Regions from separate parts of the Vagococcus changpingensis genome, predicted to be linked through region 1. Evidence: predicted binding sites of a transcription regulator. Region 1 holds the regulator's gene; each other region holds the start of a gene.
The links. The regulator NrdR, encoded in region 1, represses ribonucleotide reductase genes. The targets are predictions, from matches to a motif close to ACACNATATATNGTGT.
Positions count from the first base shown of each region.

Region 1 (7,306 bases):
TTGGGGTTTTCATAGTAATCATTCATAAACATTATGGCTTCGCTCAATGCTTCTTTTCTCTCAGCCGTAATATTAAACTGATCTAATGAGGCGTCTTTTATGTCTTTTGGCATAGAAATGGCTTGTACGCGATTGCGAATGGTCTCATACTCTTTTTTCTTCAATAGTTCTTCAGTCGGAACATAGGTAACATCAATAAAATGATGATTTAAAAATAGTTTTGGCTCGTATCCTGGGGCAATCATACTGGCGTCATTGGTAAGAAATTTTTCTTTTTCTTTGACAAACTCATATAGTTTAGCTGAACTTTTTAAAATATCATCATCGGTCAACTGATCACGATGCTCTGCAATAAACGTTTGAACATCTTGATCTTTTTGCACAATTTCCATTAGTTTAACTAGACGGTCTTGGATATTTTGGTTATTAACGGTTCGATTCAGTTGTTGATTAATATGTTTCATGATGACTCACCACCTTGATTAAATTTCTTTAATTGTTGCTCTAACAGAGATAATTCTTCTCCTGAAAGAGGCGTTTCTTTTCGACTGTCATCTGTCGCCCAGTCTGGTAATGTTTCTTTTCTCGTTGGTTTTGTCGAGTAGTTTCGACGATAATTCTTGCTTGTTGCTTTCTTAGTCGATTCTTGTTTGAAGTTTTTCACTTGTTTTAAAGCTTCAGATGCTTTAAACACTTTATTTTGTGCCCAATTATTCGCAATCGTATTCACCATATTTTGATTAAGTGATGGATTGTTTAACACGACCAATGAATAATGAATTAACATATTAATCACTTCATCCGGCAAGTTAGATTGAGCTTTTAAATTTTCAATCGTCCAACGTTCATTTTGCGCGACAAATCCATTTTTTTGTTCTTTAATGGCTTTTAAAAAAATAAGGGGGGCAATTCTTTCACACGATGTAATCACGGCAATCTCTTCTGGAGAAAATCCTTGATGTTTCAAATCATTTTTATGACGTTCAATTGCTTGATCTTGTTCTTTAAGCGTTAATGGTGTCACTTGATTGTTTTTTACATTCAATGCTGTCGATTTAGCTTGATGATATTTTTTATAAATATGACGTTTAAATTCTGTCACATCAATTTTGTTTGTGACATAGTCTAAACAATATTTGACATGACTCACCATCTCTAGTTCATTTATGCCATATAAGCCATGAATTGTGTAAACAAGTGGTTTAAATTCATTGGTTAAAAAGGTTTGATCAATGTTTAAACCAGACAAGTTATCTACGAAAAATTCCCAATCAAATGTTTCACTTTCTAGCGTGGGTTTAACAGATGTTGGCATTTGCTTCATGATTTGATTTGTTTGTTCAATTAATTTATTAGATGGGATTAATCGCTCAGAACTTAACTGGAACGTATCAGTATACTTATTCGTAATATCGCTATAATTTGATAAATCAGGTTGATCAGGTTGAAACATGTCAACTAATAATTGAAATCGTTGTTCTCCCACCCTGTCTAATAATAATAGACTCAAGACATCATCAGCTAAAAAAATATGCGGTGGTAAAACATTTGCTAATAGATAGATATAATGATACCCCTCATCTTTTTTTCTAACATAAGTTTTTAATAGACCTATAGCTTCTAACTTGATACGTGATTGGTATAATTCCTGAAGCCCATTATTTATTATATCTTGTAACACAAAATGAGCGGTTGGTTTCTTAAATACCGATACATTGCTTAATAAGTTATGATATAGCATTAAAGCATTCCCACCAATGATTGGTTGATACAGTAGGTTCAAAACACGTGTATCTTCTCCATTTAACAGGCAATAACCATGAACTTCAAATGTATCTTTAGGCTTTAAATGGGTCTGTGTGTTCATCACCTAATACTCACTTCACTTTCTAATCATGTTTTTCTTTATCAATAATTTCTTGTAATTCTTTCAAAAAGACACTCATATCTTTAAACTGGCGATAGACACTGGCAAAACGAATATAGGCAATCTCATCAAGATTGACTAATTCTTCCATGACATATTCTCCAATTAGATTCGTCGATACTTCATTATCTCCTTTTTGTCGGACTCTATTTTCTATGCGTTCAACGACTTGTTCCATCTGATCCATTGACACTGGTCTTTTTTCAGCTGAACGGACCAAACCTCTTAGTATTTTTTCGCGATTAAACTCTTCTCTTGCCCCATTTTTCTTTATAACAAGTAAAGGAGCAACTTCAATACGCTCGAATGTGGTAAAACGAAAGCCACACTTTTCACATTCTCTTCTACGACGAATAGCACGATTGTCATCTGCAGGACGACTATCTACTACTCGCGATCCATTATAGCTACATTTTGGACATTGCATTTTTTTCACCTCTTCATAAACTGTCTCAATAGACAAAATAGTAGCACTATTATAACATGTAACACCACTATTGGTATAGGCAAACTAGTTTAGACAGATTAAGCCATTATAACAAATTTTTCTCCATACTAAAAAACAAGAAATCTTTTCTAATTATTTTGTATTTAATAGTGACTATTTACCTTTAAATAGTGACTATTTTATGACTATGTAAAAAATATGTGTTAATATCGCAAACTGTGTGACACATCGTCACTTTAGGTGTAGTATAGAAACGTAAATAACTATATTAAGTGAGGTGTTCAATGTGGCAGATACTACAACTGCACAACAACAAACTGTCAAACATAAATGGTGGGCATTAGCCGTACTCGCTCTGTCTGTATCTCTAGTTGTAATAGATGGAACCATTGTTAATGTGTCTTTACCCGTCATTATGAAAGATTTAAAATTATCTTTTACAGATGCTGAATGGATTATTACGCTTTATTCTTTAATTTTCTCTTCTTTATTAATTACCATGGGACGCATTGCAGATAATTTTGGTCGAAAAAAAATGCTCATTACTGGAATCATTATTTTTTTAGTTGGCTCTATAATGGCTAGTTTTTCAAAAGATATTACCTTTATGTTAGCGGCTAGAACCATGCAAGGTATTGGAGGAGCTACGGTTTTACCAACTACCTTATCAGCTGTTAATGCACTGTTCTTTGGAAAAGATCGTATTGTCGCTTTTGCTGTATGGGGCTCAGTGATTTCTGGTATGGCAGCTATTGGACCATTGTTAGGTGGGTATTTTACCACTTATATGACATGGCATTGGATTTTCTGGATTAATTTACCAATTGGATTATTTATTATTTTAGCGGCTTTAAAATTTTTACCTGAAACTTATGGTGAAAAGATGACGAACGGTTTTGATTTTATTGGCTTTATTTTATCAACTATTGGGTTAATTTTATTAGTATTTGGTATTATTGAAGGACGTAATTATGGTTGGTGGCACGTAAAAGGCGATCATCCCACTCTCTTTAACTTATCTATCATCCCAACTCTACTTGTTGTAGGAGCTATTTTCTTTGCTTTATTCTTAGTTTGGGAAGCACATCTAAGTAAAACAAATAAATCTCATTTACTTGATTTATCACTATTTAAATTCAAAAGTTTTTCATTGGGTAACACGATTGCAGGAATTGTAGCAATTGGGGAATCAGGTTTATTATTCTTATTACCACTATTTTTACAAAATATTTTAACACTTAGTCCAATTAAATCAGGTGCTATTTTAGCGATGATGGGACTTGGTGCCTTTTTAGCTGGTGGAATGGCATCCTTTATTGTTGAAAAAACATCTGCTTCATTTGTTGTTTCTCTTGGATTATTCCTAGAAACACTTGGATTTTTCGGTTTCTTTAAAACCGTTGATCCAAATAATGGCTTAACTTGGATTATTGTTTGGTTAGTCGTATACGGTATCGGATTAGGTTTTGCATCTGCTCAATTAACGTCAATTGTATTAAAAGATGTGCCTCCTGCTCAATCTGGTCAAGGATCAAGTATTCAATCCACTGTTCGTCAAATTGGTTCAGCTTTAGGAATTGCGATTATTGGAACAGTATTTGGTTTACAATTACAACATGATATTCCAAATACGTTAGACAATGTTGGATTACCAACACAAGTCCAACATTCACTTGAATCAAGTGTGATTGATAGTGCAGGATCATCTATTCGTGTGTTAAAACAATCAAATCCTGAAACATTGCATTTAACAAAATCAATTCAAGCTAATATCGTTACAAAATTAGATCACAACTTTACAAATAGTGTGGTTAAAACAATTGGTATTGCCTCCATTATTATGTTTATTAGTTTTATTTTAACGTTTGGTCTTTATAAACGAAAAGATAAAGCAACAGAATAAAAAAACGAAATCACCTGAACGAAAACGCTCAGGTGGTTTTTTTATGAAAAGTGTGTTAGCCAATTATCGACTTGTTTTAATGTTTCTTCGATTGATCCACTATTGTCAATTATTGTATCAGCCAGATTTTTTTTATCATCCAAACTCATTTGACTATCAATTCGTTTCAAGGCGTCTTCCTCATTTAACCCATCACGCAACATTAATCGGTGTAATTGAGTCTTTTTCGGTACATAACAAACCATGACACTATCTACCATCTCATCATATGCTCCTTCATAAAGAAGTGGAATATCAAGCACAATGAGAGGTGCTTTTCTCGACTGGAAATAAGTCACTTTCTCTAAAATATTTTGACGAATTTCTTTTGACAATATGGTATTTAATTGTTCTCTTTTTTTTTCATCCTCAAAAATAATCGATCCTAATTTTTTTCGATTAAGTTTTTCATTGGACAACAGAATCTCTTCACCAAAATGAGCCACAATCTGATTTAACCCAGTTGTATTAGGCTCTACCACTTCTCTAGCAACTAAGTCTGCATCAATCACAGGAATGTGTTTTGATTTGAAAAACTGACTAATGGTTGATTTTCCAGAAGCAATGCCACCAGTTAATCCTAACAAATAAGACATGGCTTACCCCTCCTAATCATGAGCGACTTGACAAACAGGACAAAAATGAGTCCCACGTTGAGCGACCTTTATTTTTTCAATCGTATGACCACAGCGTTTGCAAGGTTCACCTTGTTTGCCATATGCCGATAAATACACTTGAAAATTACCAGCGTCGCCTAAAGCATTTTTATAAGTTCTAATAGTTGTTCCACCAGCCTCTACAGCTATCGCTAAGACATCAATAATAGATTGATGAAGTGTTTCAACTTCATTGTCCGTTAGTTTTGATGCTATCTGCTCTGGATGAATACACGATTGATACAATGCTTCATCAACATAAATATTTCCTAATCCAGTCACTAAAGTTTGATCCAGTAATAACGGTTTAATCGCACGATGTTTTTTCTTTAATTGCTGTTTAAAAACCTCTAAATCAAAATCAGGTAAAATCGGTTCCGGACCTAATTTTTTTATACCTTTGTAATCTTCTCCATGGTCTTTTTCTTCAAGCGACAAACGACCAAACTTTCTCACATCGAGATAACGTAATTCTGTTCCATCAGTAAATTGAAAACGAACGTGCGTGTGTTTTTGAATCTCATCGGTTTGACTATGATATTCAAATTTTCCTTCCATTCGCAAGTGGCTAATCATATCGTGATGACTTAATTTAAAAATCAAGAATTTACCACGTCTGTCCACATCTAAAATCGTTTGACCGACTAATGTATGAATAAATTCGTCTACTTCAGGAGACTCAATAATTCTTCCCCAATCGACGATAACATTACTAATTTCTTTTCCTTTAACAAGTTGAACCAGTCCTTTTCTGACTGTTTCAACTTCTGGTAATTCAGGCATTCACTCTACCCCTTTATCTTATTTGGCATCATACCATGTGTCACCATAACTACTATCTGCTCTAAGTGGGACAGATAATTCAACGGCATGATTCATGGTTTCTTCGACTAATTGTTGCAAGACTGGAATTTCTTCCTCTGGTGCTTCAAATACTAACTCATCGTGTACTTGTAACAACATCGTTGCTTGCAGGTTTTCTTCTTTTAATCGTTTATGTATCTGAATCATCGCAATTTTTAAAATATCAGCAGCACTTCCTTGAATTGGCGTGTTAATCGCTGTTCTTTCAGCAAATGAGCGCAGATTAAAGTTTCTAGCATTGATATCTGGTAAATAACGGCGACGATGATACATCGTTTCAACATACCCCTTATCTTTTGCTTCTCGCACAATGTCTTCCATATATTTTTTAACACCTGGATACATTGTAAAGTAACGGTCGATGAACTCTTGCGCTTCTTTTCGTGTAATGCCTAAATTTTGTGATAAACCATAATCACTGATCCCATACACAATCCCAAAGTTAACGGCTTTTGCTTGGCGACGCATATTGCTATCTACGTCTTCAGCTTTTTCAATACCAAACACACGCATCGCTGTACTTGAATGAATATCCATTCCTTCAATAAACGCTTCTTTTAAATGTTCATCATCAGAAATAGCCGCTAACACACGCAACTCAATTTGAGAATAGTCGGATGCGAACAATTTCCATCCCTTTTGTCGTGGAACAAATGCTTGACGAATTTGACGTCCTTCTTCCAATCGAATTGGAATATTTTGCAAATTAGGGTCAACTGAGCTTAGTCGCCCTGTTTGAGTTAGTGTTTGAATGTATCTGGTATGGATTTTATTATCTTCAAAAATGACTTTTAATAATCCTTCCACGTACGTTGATTGAATTTTAGCTAACTGTCGGTAAGACAAAATACTATCAATGATGGGTGACTCACCCTGTAATTTTTCTAATACGTCAACCGCTGTCGAATAACCGGTTTTTGTTTTCTTAATAACAGGCAATCCCATTTTTTCAAATAAAATCACACCCAATTGTTTTGGCGAGTTAATGTTAAACTCTTCGCCGGCAATACCGTAAATCGTTTGTTCAATCTCACTTAATCTCTCAGCAAATTCGCCTTTCATTTCTTGCAATCGACTCGCATTCACCGTAATGCCTTCTATTTCCATATCAGCTAAAATCAAGGCAATTGGTAATTCGATATTATAAAATAAATCAGCTTGGTTTTTATCTTCAAGATCGGTCATGATTGGCTCATACAATGAGTCTATTGCGATAACCTTACGAGCTAAATGCTCATATAACGTGTCAATGGATTCAGGTAACCCTTTCTTTGCTCCCTTACCATAAACCACTTCATCACGATCCACATCATAATAATCATAAAAATGAGCGATTTGAGCTAAGTCTTCACTATTATTCGTTGAATCAGCTAAATACGCAGCTAATAGCATATCAAATTTAACATTTTCAAGTTTAATGTGATAACGATTTAACGCTACATATTGTCTTTTTGCATCAAAAACTTTTT
Region 1 is NZ_CP093384.1:963,009-970,314, reverse strand. Features, by position in the region: gene dnaI (primosomal protein DnaI) at 1-464, opposite strand, end outside; gene MN187_RS04880 (replication initiation and membrane attachment family protein) at 461-1,867, opposite strand; gene nrdR (transcriptional regulator NrdR) at 1,890-2,354, opposite strand; gene MN187_RS04870 (MFS transporter) at 2,662-4,278, shown strand; gene coaE (dephospho-CoA kinase) at 4,320-4,913, opposite strand; gene mutM (DNA-formamidopyrimidine glycosylase) at 4,926-5,756, opposite strand; gene polA (DNA polymerase I) at 5,775-7,306, opposite strand, start outside.

Region 2 (7,306 bases), 590 kb from region 1:
TAAACGACAGAAACGATCCGTTAAACTTTCACTAGGTGTTGAATATACGCTAAAGTGATAACCATACTCATCGCCCCATGCATCAGTATGTTGTTTTAGATATTTCAATATTTCTAAAGTAAATTCTTTTGCTTCAGGATTATCTTCCCATTCTCCACCAAAAAATGATGAAGCCACTTCATACAACCCGATATAACCAAGTGATACAGTTGCTCGTTTATTTTTAAATAATTCATCAACTGACTCATTTTTGTTCAATCTATTGCCAAATGCACCGTACATATATAAAATAGGCGCATTAGCTGGTCCTGCTTCTTTACATCTTTTCACACGAAAAATCAGAGCATCTTTAGCAATAGATAAACGCTCATCTAACATTGACCAAAATGTTTCTATGTGACCCTTAGCTTCCAACGCGATGCGTGGCAAATTCAATGTCACTACGCCTAAATTCATACGTCCAGCATTAACTTCTTTGCCTGTCTCGTCTTTCCAACCTTGTAAAAATGATCGACATCCCATTGGTACTTTAAAACTACCAGTTAACTCAACAATTTTATCGTAATTCAATATGTCAGGATACATTCTTTTAGTCGCACATTCTAACGCTAACTCTTTGATATCGTAATTTGGATCACTTGGTTTCAAGTTAACACCATCTTTAATCGTAAAAATTAATTTTGGGAAAATCGCTGTACGATGTTCTCCTCCAAGCCCCTTAATACGATTTAAAAAAATTGCTCGTTGAATTTCTCGCTCAAACCAATCCGTTCCAAGACCAAATCCTAATGAAGTGAATGGCGTTTGGCCGTTAGAAGTAAATAATGTATTAATTTCATACTCTAAACTTTGCATAGAATCATAAATATCTTTACTTGTTTTTTGTTTTGCATATTCATCGTGTTTAGACTCATCATCTATCCATTGCTTAGCATCTTCTAAATGTTTTTCATAATTTTTTTTCGCAAATGGTGCTAAAAACTCATCGATTCGATTAGCTGAACAGCCACCATACTGGCTAGATGCTACGTTAGCAATAATTTGTGAAATTTGTGCTGTTGCCGTTTGAATTGACTTAGGAGGCTCAACTTCAGCATTTCCAATTTTAAATCCATTATTCAACATACTCTCAAAATCAATTAAACAACAATTTGTCATAGGTGAATAGGGATGATAGTCTAAATCATGATAATGAATTTCACCTTTCTGATGAGCATTTGCCACATGGGGAGGCAACATTCTCAAACCGATTGATTTTCCAACAATTCCTGCAGTCAAATCTCTTTGGGTATTAAATACATCACTATCTTTATTCGCATTTTCATTTACTAAACGTTGATCCTTATTTAGTAATTTCTCAATTGTCACATTAATATCTGTTGATTCTGCTCGTTCAAAATCCCGCTTAGTTCGATAATTTATATATTCTTGAGCTAAAGAATATTCACGATTTTCAAGAAGTATATGTTCGACGATATTTTGAATCTCATAAATTTTCACATCTTTAGAAAAACGAGATGTAATCTCAGAAACAATTTTAAATACTAATTCATCAATTTTTCTAATAGATAAATCATCAATTGGACCATTTATTTTATTTTCTGCTTTCAGTAGTGCCGCTGTTATTTTTGCAATGTCAAAATCAACCGTACGTCCATCTCTTTTAATGACATTAATCGTATCAATTTCTTCTGATATTTTGCTCATTTTTTCGCTTGGTTCTGCTGTTTCTATCATTATCATCTAACTCCCTTAATATATTCAATTAATATCTTATCCCAACGAGAGTCTTTTTTCAACTATATATAGTATATATTTTTGTTACAAAAGATTTAAAAACACTATATATAGTATAAATATTGGTTTGATAATATCTTTTATTTGTCAATAGTTGTTTTGTTTTTTTATTCACTTAATCATAAAAAAATGAACTATTCTGTATTAAAAGAATATTCCATTTTTTTATCTATCATTTCTTACTTTTCATTTTTTATAAAAAATCTAATCGTCATTAAAAATGCTGCAATAACAAATAGTCGTTTACCTTTATTAAATTTTGTAAATAAAAAAACAGATGAATTTCTCCATCTGTTTTTTGTTTCTTATTGGTAAACGTTATTTAGCATAATCAACTGCTCTAACTTCACGAACAACCGTTACTTTAATGTGTCCAGGATATTCAAGCTCGTCTTCTATTCTCTTACGAATGTCATGAACCAATATAACGGCTTCGTCATCTGTCACTTCACTTGGTTTCACTACAACTCTAATTTCTCTACCAGCCTGTATTGCGAAACTTGTTTCAACACCAGGGAAATCATTAGCAATTCCTTCTAAACGTTCTAAACGTTTAATATAGTTTTCCAATGACTCACTTCTTGCTCCTGGTCGAGCAGCTGATAAAGCGTCTGCTGCTGCAACTAAGACAGAGATTACAGAAGTTGCTTCTACATCACCATGATGAGAGGCAACAGCATTTATTACTACTGGATTTTCTTTATATTTACTTACTAACTCTGTTCCTATTTCAACATGAGAGCCATCTACTTCATGATCTAAAGCCTTACCAATATCATGTAGTAATCCAGCTCTACGTGCTAACGTTGCATCTTCTCCTAATTCCTCAGCTAAGACACCAGCTAGTTTTGCTACTTCGATTGAGTGATTTAAAACATTTTGACCATAACTTGTTCTAAATCTTAAACGACCAAGTATTTTAATTAAATCAGGGTGTAATGAATGAACTCCCACTTCAAATGCTGCGTTCTCACCGTACTCGCGAATCCGTTCATCCATTTCCTTACGAGATTTTTCCACCATCTCTTCAATTCTAGCTGGATGAATACGACCATCTTGAATTAATTTTTCCAATGTCATTCGAGCAATTTCTCGTCTAATTGGATCAAATCCAGATAAGACGACTGCTTCTGGTGTATCATCAATAATCAAATCAATACCTGTTAATGTTTCAAGTGTTCGTATATTTCGGCCTTCTCGTCCGATAATTCGACCTTTCATATCATCGTTTGGTAATGTAACAACTGTCACTGTCAATTCAGAGATCTGGTCAGCAGCACTTCGCTGAATCGCTAAAGCTAACATATTACGTGCTTTACGATCTACTTCATCTTTTACACGTTGTTCACTTTCTTTAATCAACATTGCCCGATCATGTGACAATTCTGCTTTCATGTCGTTCATGATAATGTTTTGTGCTTCATCTTTAGATAGACTGGCAATACGCTCTAATTCTATCTCTTGTTTTTCAATTAAGGTCGATACCTCTTTTTCCCGCTCATCAATCAATTGTTTCCTTGAATCAAGTTTTTCCTCTTTTTCTTCAAGTGAACGTTCGCGTTTTTCTAAAGAGTCATCTTTTCGATCAAGATTGTTTTCCCTTTGTAACAGTCTATTTTCTTGATTTTTTAATTCAGCTCTTTCTTCCTTCAGCTCACTTTCGATTTCGAATCGGTATTGTTGATTCAGTTCTTTTGCTTCCAACAAATGCTCTTTTTTTAGAGTCTCAGCCTCTTTCTTGGCTTGTCGAATAATTCCGGTGGCAGTATTATTCGCACCCTCTATAGACCTCTTATGTCGAGTCATGGCAATAAAATAGCCAATTGCTAGACCTACAATTAAACCGATGATAGCAAGGAGTATTGTAGCAGCCATAAAAACACCTCCATACTATCTTTATTATTGTGTTATTCGTAGATGTAAAACATATTACTATGACTTAAATCATATATAAAATATGAGTGTATATATTTAACTATACATTATATATTCTAATCTTTGTTAAAAGGAGTGTCAACTTAAAAAAGAGGCTAAACAACAAAGCATAAAAAAATAAACTACTGTCTAAATTAATAGAATAACATAATTCGTTATTATTACTTTAAACAGTAGTTTATTATACAATTAATCTTCGGATTCGACAGACATTTCCTCTAATTTTTCATTTTCTTCTTCTACCTCTTCAGGTTTTACACCATCCATATTATAAGCTAAACGTACTTTTTGATAAATCTCTTCCATCATCTCTGAGTGTTCAGCCAAATATTTTTTCGCATTTTCACGGCCTTGACCAATACGTTCATCTTGATAAGAATACCAGGCACCACTTTTATTGACGATGTCTTTATCTGCAGCCATGTCCAGTAATTCGCCTTCTTGCGAAATTCCTTCACCATACATAATATCTACTTCTGCTATTCTAAAAGGTGGCGCCACTTTATTTTTAACGACTTTAATTTTTGTACGGTTACCAATGATATCGGTCCCTGATTTTAATTGTTCTGCACGACGAACTTCTAAACGGACTGTTGCATAAAATTTCAATGCACGCCCACCTGGTGTTGTTTCTGGATTTCCAAACATCACACCAACTTTTTCACGGATTTGATTAATAAAGATAGCAATGGTTTTGGTTTTATTAATTGTTCCTGATAATTTTCTTAAAGCCTGAGACATTAAACGAGCTTGCAGACCAACATGTGAATCTCCCATTTCTCCATCAATTTCAGCTCTTGGTACAAGTGCTGCAACAGAATCGACTACAACAATATCAATTGCTCCACTTGAAACTAGTGCTTCCGCAATATTTAACCCCTGTTCTCCAGTATCCGGCTGTGATAACAATAGCTCATCAATATTAACTCCTAACGCGCTTGCATATTTAGGATCTAATGCATGCTCTGCATCGATAAAGGCAGCCGTCCCGCCAGCTTTTTGAACTGAAGCAATAGCGTGTAGTGCAACCGTTGTTTTACCAGAACTTTCTGGACCGTAAACTTCCACAATTCTTCCTCGTGGGTATCCGCCAACACCTAAGGCAGAATCTAAAGCAAGAGAGCCACTAGATACTGTTGAAATTTGTGTATCCACTTTCTCTCCCAATTTCATTACTGAACCTTTACCAAAATCTTTTTCTATTTTTTTTAACGCAGCATCTAAGGCTGCTTTACGATTATCTGCCATGTATGTACCTCCAGTTATTTTATCTCTTCACTCTTTAATATACTTTCTTTTAATCAAAAAAGCAAGAAAAAAGCGAACAAATATTCGCGTTCCCGATTAACTATTTAATCGTATAAAATTGTATCCATGCTTTATAGCACCGTCTTTCATATAAGATAAGTGACGTTTAAATATTCTTTTTTTACAGATAATATCTTCTTTATTAGCCAAGAAAAACCAAATAATCCCTTCAGGTAATTCATCATTTCCATGACTCACATCTCCTAATAACACCATTACATAATCTGTTTGAAACATCTCTAATCCTGATTTTGCTAACTCTTTCCCGAGCGTGTTATCGTCACTTACCTCAATTGTTTGATTAAATATAGAAGATAACATGCTCTTACTATTGACGTTGAATCCTGCTTTTACAACTTGTTCCCCACCAGCTACCTCAGTCCCTACAGTAAAAAAACGACCATCCGTTAATAGATCAATCACTGATAATGTTTTTCCTTGTTTCTTTAATTGGTTAATAACAACTTCTTGAATGGTTAATTCTTCTCCATAACCATAAAAATAACGCTTTTCAATATCTAATATTTTTTCTTCCATTTCATCTAATAACTCTTTAGCCGTATCTAAATTTGAGCTCTGTGCCGTAAGTCTTAACATCACTTCATTTGACTTAGCATAAGGTGCTACTGTTGGATTAGTTTGCGCATCGATAATGTCTGATAAATCTGTTACTAACTGCGACTCGCCAATATCAATAAATCGTAAATAACGCGATACCAATTCCTTATGGTGTGGAGATAGTTTTCTGAGTAGAGGTTTAGCTTCTTGTTCAAACATAGCCGTTAATTCACTTGGTGGCCCTGGTAAAAGTAGATAATTAACACCATTCACTTCAATAAAAGCACCACATGCCAAACCTGTTGGATTTTTTAATGTTATGCCTTTCTTAAAGGTAAGTGCTTGTTTTTTATTATTTTCTGGCATGACTTTATCTGTCGATGAAAACAAATGGTAAATCTTTTCTAGAGATTCTTTATCATATTCTAACGGTTCATTAATAAATTCACTCACTGCTTCTTTTGTTAAATCATCTGTTGTTGGCCCCAACCCTCCACACAAAATAATTAACTCACTTCTTTTTGAAGCTAAATTCAAGGTATCTATTAAACGTTTTTTATTATCTCCAACTGTTGTTTCAAAATAAACTTCATAACCTAAATCAGCTAACTCTTTCGACAAAAAAGCGCCATTTGTATTAATAATTTGCCCCAACAGTAATTCAGTTCCTACTACAATCAGTTCTGTTTTCATTCTTATTCCTCCACTCATAAATTAAAATACGCTTTTTCCTATTTTATCACATTATATTTAAATAAAAAAAAGACTAAGTTTACAATAAAATCAACCTTTCATGATAAACTAAAATCAAATAATAATATATACGGAGGTAAATCATGGGGCAATATAATAGCGTTTTCGACATCATTGGACCAGTCATGATAGGACCTAGCAGTTCACATACTGCTGGTGCTGCAAGAATTGGAAAAGTCATCCGACGTATTTTAGGTGAACAGCCACTTTCTGTTGATATCTATTTATATGAGTCTTTTGCAAAAACTTATCGTGGTCATGGAACTGATATCGCGTTAGTTGGTGGGTTACTTGGGATGGATCCAGATGATGACCGTTTAGCCAAATCCTTGGAAATCGCTCATGAAAAAGGAATGGAAGTAGCTTTTATACCTAAAATTGAAAAAGCTGACCATCCTAATCAAGTTAAAATGATATTAAAAACAAAAGATCGTAGCATGACATGTACTGGTATCTCTATTGGTGGTGGATCCATTCAAATTTCTGAACTTAATGGTTTTAAAATTAATTTAGATTTTTCAACACCAACCTACATTACTTTCCATCAGGATAAACCAGGAGTTGTTGCTAACGTAACGCGACTGTTATCTGAAAAAAATATTAACATCAGCACCATGACATTAACAAGAGAAGCCAAAGGAGAAAAAGCTATGATGATTATCGAGGTAGATAATCGTGTGGATGGCTTACTCGATTCTCTGAGACAAATTGAACATATTGATGCGGTTGATTTTTTCAACTAGAAAGGAGACAAACATGTTTGAAACAATTGAAGAATTAATTACTTTAGCAAATGAACATGGTTCAATTGCCGAAGCTATGATCCAAACAGAAATAGATGTTTCACAGCGACCACGTGATGTGATTATCGCTCATATGGAAAAAAATCTTTCTATTATGTTAGCCTCAATTGAAAAAGGGGTAAAAGGTGTTACTTCTGTAACCGGTTTAACTG
Region 2 is NZ_CP093384.1:372,989-380,294, reverse strand. Features, by position in the region: gene nrdD (anaerobic ribonucleoside-triphosphate reductase) at 1-1,707, opposite strand, end outside; gene rny (ribonuclease Y) at 2,116-3,672, opposite strand; gene recA (recombinase RecA) at 3,922-4,980, opposite strand; gene MN187_RS01880 (CinA family nicotinamide mononucleotide deamidase-related protein) at 5,077-6,291, opposite strand; gene sdaAB (L-serine ammonia-lyase, iron-sulfur-dependent subunit beta) at 6,435-7,094, shown strand; gene sdaAA (L-serine ammonia-lyase, iron-sulfur-dependent, subunit alpha) at 7,108-7,306, shown strand, end outside.
Region 2: a site for NrdR is predicted at 1,839-1,854, ahead of nrdD (anaerobic ribonucleoside-triphosphate reductase). Genes of this name have one in related genera too.

Region 3 (7,306 bases), 770 kb from region 1:
GTATTTTTTTCACTATTGGTCACCATCCTCAATTCTTCATTATCATAAAAGTCATCCCCACTATTATACAACATTTTGAATACTTAAAAAACATTTCCGATTTTCAGAATCATTTCAAACTTTTTTGACAATTTTCAGTAAATATCACTTATTTTTTTCGGTATTTTGCATATGCATAAGAAAAAAATGACGATTTTATATTAGTTGATATATCAATGTTTATAAACATTCTAATCTGTGTTATTTAATTAACTTGTTTTTTTCATTGTGACTTTCCTGTATATAACTTAAACTTAATATATAAATTAATTCATTTAATTTATTCGGCTAATAATTGAAGTAAGACTAGGTTTCCCCTTCCCTTACAAAGTCTAGTCTTATAGAAGCAAAAAAAGTTGAGATGTGATCTCAACTTTTTTTGTATCCTCTTTTATTATGCTAAAAAATCAAGCTTTCACCTGTGTTTTAATCGCATTTAATTTTGACTTCAATGAATCAATATGGCTTTCCGTTGGCTCAACTTCTAGTCGTTCAAAGACACTAACCATTGTTTTTAACTCTTCATCATCTAATTCATCGATAATATCTAATAAATTTTGATTGTCTTGTAATTTATCTTTTACTAACAATTTATACTTTAGGCGATTTACAGATTCTGTAGTTTTCTCAATCCCTCTTTTGGTTAGTTTAGTGATAGTGATTAGACCTATGACACCTGTTGCTACAATGGCACATTTTGTTGATTTTTTCATACTAATCATCCTCCATCTCTTTACAAGTTATTATAACATCAAAGAATTTTTTCTTGTACTAAAACCCCTTCTTTATATAACAACACTCTTATCGTCTCTCGACAGATTGACTGTTTAACGGCGTAAAAATAAAAAAACATTGACAAATAAGTTCATACTCACTCATTCCACAATGTTTTTCTTATTTTATGGGCTGTAAGGGGCTTGAACCCTTGACCCACGGATTAAGAGTCCGTTGCTCTACCAACTGAGCTAACAGCCCAATAGTTAACGGGTCTATTATATCACTTGTTATTTTTTCACGCAAGAAATTTTCTAGATTTTACGTACTTTCATTGGAACGATATTTCTAGACCTTTCTCCCTCATTCTGTATTAATTCGGCTAATTGATATAAACAATCAATGTCTTCTAAGTTGCCTATATCGAGGCCTATTTCTTCACCTAATGTTAATAAATCTGCTTCTGGAGTTCCTATTAATAAATTCTCGACTTCCAGTAAAACCAATTCTTTTAAATTTTTAGTCGTCTCGGCTAATTGTAGCCCTTGTGAACATTTTTCGTGAAAATATAGAAATTCAAAAAATTTTACCAAAATGAGAAGAATTTTCTCAAAACATTTCTTTCCTGCAATAACTTCATGGGGAAAAATATCTAATAAGACATCTTGTAGCGCTTGCTCATTCCAATTATCTAATGTCTGAAAGTGATAATCAAACATATATTCACTAAAGGACATAATAACTCTTCGAGACATTCTCCGTTCAGAATAGTTAAGTTGTCTATAATAAAATGTTTTTTCAAATACATTTAATTTTTCTTTGGTATCACTCATCGCTTCTTCAAATAAATGATTCGCTTTTTCTAAATAATCATTTGCCATTATCTCACCATCTTTTCTGATATCATCTATTTTTCAAAAAAGGGGATTAATACCTTATTCATTAAACGTATCATGTAAATTTTAAGGTAACCACCTTTTATAAAAGTCATCTATACTATTTATTATTATATAGATAATTTAATATAAGTTTATGAATAGTTTCGTCTGATGAGACGACAAATTTGGTTTTTTTCAAATTTTTTTTCTATTTACTTTTATACTTAGTATGTCTATACTAGAAACTATTGGTTAAGCATTTTTATTTTATGAGAATTTTTTCTTTTTCACCTAAAACACAATAGATAGTAGCTTTCAATAATCCAAACACAATATCTAGTGTTTCATTATTGACTTTTTTTTATTTCAAGCTATACTTATATTTATATTAAGAAGAACAAATTAGGAGGAAGAACTCATGAATACAATCACACTATACACAAAAAACAATTGTCCACAATGTTTAATGACAAAGAAATTTTTAGCACAAAAAAATGTTGAATTTAATGAAATTAACATAGATAAAGAACCACAATATATTGATTCATTAAAAGAACAAGGTTTCCAAAGTGTGCCTGTTTTAAAAACAATGGATGAAAATATGACAATTGTTGGTTTTAGACCTGATCAATTAAGAACGTTGGCGGTTTAATCATGAAACTAGTCTTTTTTTCTTTAACCGGACAGACAAGACGTTTTATTAACAAACTAGACCTTCCTTTTCATGAAATTGACACAACCAATCCTTTTCATGAAATCAATGAAGACTATCTATTAATCGTTCCTACTTATGACAAAGAAGTCACAGAAGTAGTGAACGATTTTATTGAGTACAAAACCAACCAAGAGCACTTACTAGGTGTCGCTGGTGGTGGCAATCTTAACTTTGGAGACTTATTTGTCTTTACTGCAAAAGACATTGCAAAAGATTATGGCATTCCTCTTGTGTTTTCTTTTGAATTTAGTGGCACAAATGACGATGTAAAAAATTTTAAGAAAGTAGTGAATGAATTTGAGTCTAAAAGATCTGACTGACGTAACTTATTTCGAATTAAATAACGAAATCAACCGCCCCGTAAATGATCAAATTCCCTTATATAAAGATAAAGAGGCTTTAGATGCCTTTTTTAAAGAAAACGTGGAGCCAAATACGAAACAATTTTCTTCTATAAAAGAAAAATTGACATTCTTAACTGAAAATGAGTATGTAGAAGAAGAATTTTTATCTCTTTACTCACTAGAGTTTATTGAATCACTATATGCGTATCTAGCGTCTCAATCATTTACCTTTAAATCATTTATGGCAGCTTACAAGTTCTACTCTCAATATGCCTTAAAAACAAATGATGGCACACAATATTTAGAGCGCTATGAAGACCGTGTAGCGTTTAACGCCTTGTACTTTGCTAACGGTAATGAAGAACTGGCTATGAGTTTAGCAGATGAAATGATTCATCAACGCTACCAACCAGCAACACCATCCTTTTTAAACGCTGGACGTAAACGTCGTGGTGAATTAGTGTCTTGTTTCTTAGTGCAAGTAACTGATGATATGAATAGCATTGGTCGCTCAATTAACAGTGCACTACAATTATCACGTATTGGTGGTGGTGTTGGAATCACACTATCAAACTTGCGTGAAGCTGGAGCACCAATCAAAGGATTTGAAGGAGCAGCAAGTGGTGTCGTTCCTGTCATGAAATTATTTGAAGATAGTTTTAGTTATAGTAACCAACTTGGTCAACGTCAAGGTGCTGGTGTGGTTTACTTAAACGTCTTCCATCCGGATATTGAAATGTTCTTATCAACAAAAAAAGAAAATGCTGACGAAAAAATTCGTGTTAAAACATTATCACTTGGTTTGTTAGTCCCAGATAAGTTTTATGAATTGGCTCGTAACAATAAGGACATGTACTTATTCAGTCCATATAGTGTGGAAAAAGAATATGGCGTACCATTTTCTTACATTGATATTACAGAGGAATATGACAACTTAGTTGCTAACCCACGTATTAGAAAACAAAAAATTGACGCTCGTTACTTAGAAAATGAAATTAGTAAATTACAACAAGAATCTGGTTATCCTTATATCATCAACATTGACACTGCCAACCGTACAAACCCTATTGATGGTAAAATCATTATGAGTAACTTATGTTCTGAAATCTTACAAGTCCAAAAACCATCTGTCATTAACGATCGCCAAGAATATGACGTCCTTGGAACAGATATTTCTTGTAACTTAGGCTCTACAAATATTGTCAACCTAATGGATAGTCCAGACTTTGGAAAATCTGTTAAAACCATGACACGAGCTTTAACTTATATCACAGACGCTTCTGATATCGAAGTTGTTCCATCAATCCAAAACGGCAACCGACTAAATCATACAATTGGTTTAGGGGCTATGGGATTACATACTTACTTTGCCAAAAATCAAATGGAGTATGGTTCAGAAGAGTCATTAGAATTTACAGATGTGTATTTCATGTTATTAAACTATTGGACTTTAGTTGAAAGTAACAATATTGCAAAAGAACGCAACGAATCATTTGATAACTTTGAAAAATCAAAATATGCTACTGGAGAATACTTTGATCTCTACATTAATGAAGAAATTAAACCCTCTTCTGATAAAGTCAAAGAATTATTCGATGGTATTTTTATTCCAACAGCAAAAGACTGGGAAGAATTGAAACAATCCATTAAAGAATTTGGTTTATACCATCAAAACCGTTTAGCTGTAGCACCTAATGGCTCAATTTCTTATATCAATGATACAAGTGCCAGCATCCACCCAATCACTCGTTTGATTGAAGAACGTCAAGAAAAGAAAATTGGGAAAATCTATTACCCAGCACCTTTCTTATCAAATGACACCATGCCGTATTACACGTCCGCTTATGATATGGATATGCGTAAAGTCATTGACGTGTATGCAACAGCTCAAAAACATATTGATCAAGGGATGAGTTTAACGCTATTTATGCGCTCAGATATACCTGAAGGCTTGTATGAATGGAAAACAAAGACAACAAAACAAACAACACGTGATTTAAATATCTTACGTCACTACGCATTCCATAAAGGCGTTAAATCAATTTACTACGTTCGTACTTATACTGATGACGATGAAGAAATTGGTAGCAACCAATGTGAAAGCTGTGTTATTTAAGGAGGAACAATAAATGACAACGTTAGACAATAGCTATTACCAAGCAATTAACTGGAATGCTGTTGAAGACATTATTGATAAGTCCACTTGGGAAAAATTGACAGAACAATTTTGGTTGGATACACGTATTCCTTTATCAAACGATTTAGATGATTGGCGTAACTTTAACGACGATCAAAAAGAAAATATTGGCCTGGTATTTGGTGGTTTAACACTACTAGATACGATTCAATCTGAAAGTGCTATCGAAGCCTTACGCAAAGACAGCCGCACACCTCATGAAGAAGCTGTGTTAAACAATATTCAATTTATGGAATCTGTTCATGCCAAAAGTTACTCATCCATCTTTAGTACACTAAACACTAAGGCTGAAATCGAAGAAATTTTTGAATGGACAAACACCAATCCTCAACTACAAAAAAAAGCTGAGATTATTAATGAAATTTATTTAAATGGATCCCCATTACAAAAAAAAGTAGCGAACGTGTATGCTGAAACGTTTCTTTTCTACTCTGGTTTCTACGCACCTTTGTATTATTTAGGAAACAATAAATTAGCAAACGTAGCCGAAATTATTAAATTAATTATCCGTGACGAGTCCGTTCATGGGACTTATATTGGGTATAAATTCCAACTAGGTTTCAATGAATTAAGCACGAAAGAACAAGAAGAAATGAAAGAATGGATGTATGACTTACTCTTCACTCTTTATGAAAACGAAGAAGTCTATACCGATTTATTGTATGATAAATTAGGTTGGACAGAAGAAGTCAAAACATTCTTACGCTATAATGCAAATAAAGCCCTAATGAACTTAGGGATGGATGCCTTATTCCCAGATACAGCCAATGACGTCAACCCTATCGTTATGAATGGATTATCAACTGGAACAAGCAACCATGACTTTTTCTCTCAAGTAGGAAATGGTTACTTACTTGGTACAGTAGAAGCCATGGAAAATGATGATTATCTAATTGGTATGTAACATTAAAAAGACTCACCCATTTATTACAAAACTATAAAAACACACCCGTTTTATTTCACATAAATTCAACGGGTGTATTTTTATAGTTAAAAGAATATCTCACCAGTAGAAGTAAAATAAAAAAAGCCCTCCTTAATTATCAAGGAGAGCAATTATTAATTAAAAAAGCGATTATATCTTTTTGTAATAGATGTCATGGCTAATAAACAGAGACTAGAAATGATAAATACCATATTAAAACCCAGCTTATCTGATACAATACTTAACAAGATTAAACTTAAAGAAAAAATCAAGGAGTATAATACACTACTGGCTGAATAAACTGATGCAATTTTTTCTGAGGGTATTGTTTGTTGTATGACTGTCACTTGAGGAATATTTTTCATTATTTTTCCTACTTTCACTTAGGTGAATAATTCATCACCTGTTTAAAGTATTTACACTAAGCGAAATAGTCTAACTTTGTCACATAGGATACTACAATGGATTTGTTTCAGTCCACCACTTTTAAATTAAAAAATAAAACACCCCTTTATTAAAGAGTGTTTTTTCAAGCAGGTTAATTATCTGTCATCATAAATAGGCTTTTATTTTTATTCAAGATTAATAGTAGAATAACCATCGTCACAACACCAGTCAGTAAACCACTTATCCCATTTGCCACTAATGAATACGTCACTGGAGATAGTCCCCAAATGGCATATTTACCCCAAAAGATAAACCCCGCAATAAAATGAAAAATGTAACGTGCTAACACACCGACAAATGTCCCTGAGACGACATAACGCCAAGCATTTGATGGATTAGTTTTCAGCGTTATTTGTAGTTTTTTATTGAATAAACCAGAAAAACCAGCCGCTGCAAAAGCAAAAATGTATTCAACAATAACTTGAGAGACGGTTAAAAAATAAACTTGTCCCATTAAAAAATGTAGTAAGCCCCAAACTAACCCAGCATATATTCCCGGTATAGTTCCACGACGTAATGCGTATAATGTTAAGGGAATCATTCCTAAAGAAATGGAAAATCCTGTTCCTATATTTAATGGGATAAACGATAATGACATTGATAATGCGGCAACGATCGTCCCCTCTAAAATAATTCTTGACCTTTTCGACATAAAAAAACTCCTCCTATTATCGATTCATACGTGACCAATCAACAAAAGAGCAGTGCTTACTTGCTACCACTTCACACAATTCCTACGATTGAATTAACAATATCAGGTTCGAGGGTTTAGAGTCTATACTCATTCTCAGCTTGAAGGCTCCCCTTTGTGACGGTTATGTATTTAATTTATTTCACACACAGTATGTCATGTATCCGCTTAAGAGTCAAATTAATCACTCAGATTCTGTTAATCATCTAGTTATTTAATTACTCAGATACAAGATTTTTACAAATTTGAATAACATCAGTCATCCCTTGTGCTAAGCGATGATGGTTATTAACAAGTAAGTAGCATATTTCCTCTATCTTTTTTGCATTCTTTAACAAAATTCTACTCCTTAGTCA
Region 3 is NZ_CP093384.1:194,768-202,073, reverse strand. Features, by position in the region: gene yycF (response regulator YycF) at 1-13, opposite strand, end outside; gene MN187_RS00970 (hypothetical protein) at 447-752, opposite strand; tRNA gene MN187_RS00965 (tRNA-Lys) at 942-1,014, opposite strand; gene MN187_RS00960 (hypothetical protein) at 1,068-1,634, opposite strand; gene nrdH (glutaredoxin-like protein NrdH) at 2,050-2,283, shown strand; gene nrdI (class Ib ribonucleoside-diphosphate reductase assembly flavoprotein NrdI) at 2,286-2,666, shown strand; gene nrdE (class 1b ribonucleoside-diphosphate reductase subunit alpha) at 2,644-4,806, shown strand; gene nrdF (class 1b ribonucleoside-diphosphate reductase subunit beta) at 4,820-5,791, shown strand; gene thiT (energy-coupled thiamine transporter ThiT) at 6,351-6,911, opposite strand; TPP riboswitch at 6,974-7,075, opposite strand.
Region 3: a site for NrdR is predicted at 1,959-1,974, ahead of nrdH (glutaredoxin-like protein NrdH). Genes of this name have one in related genera too.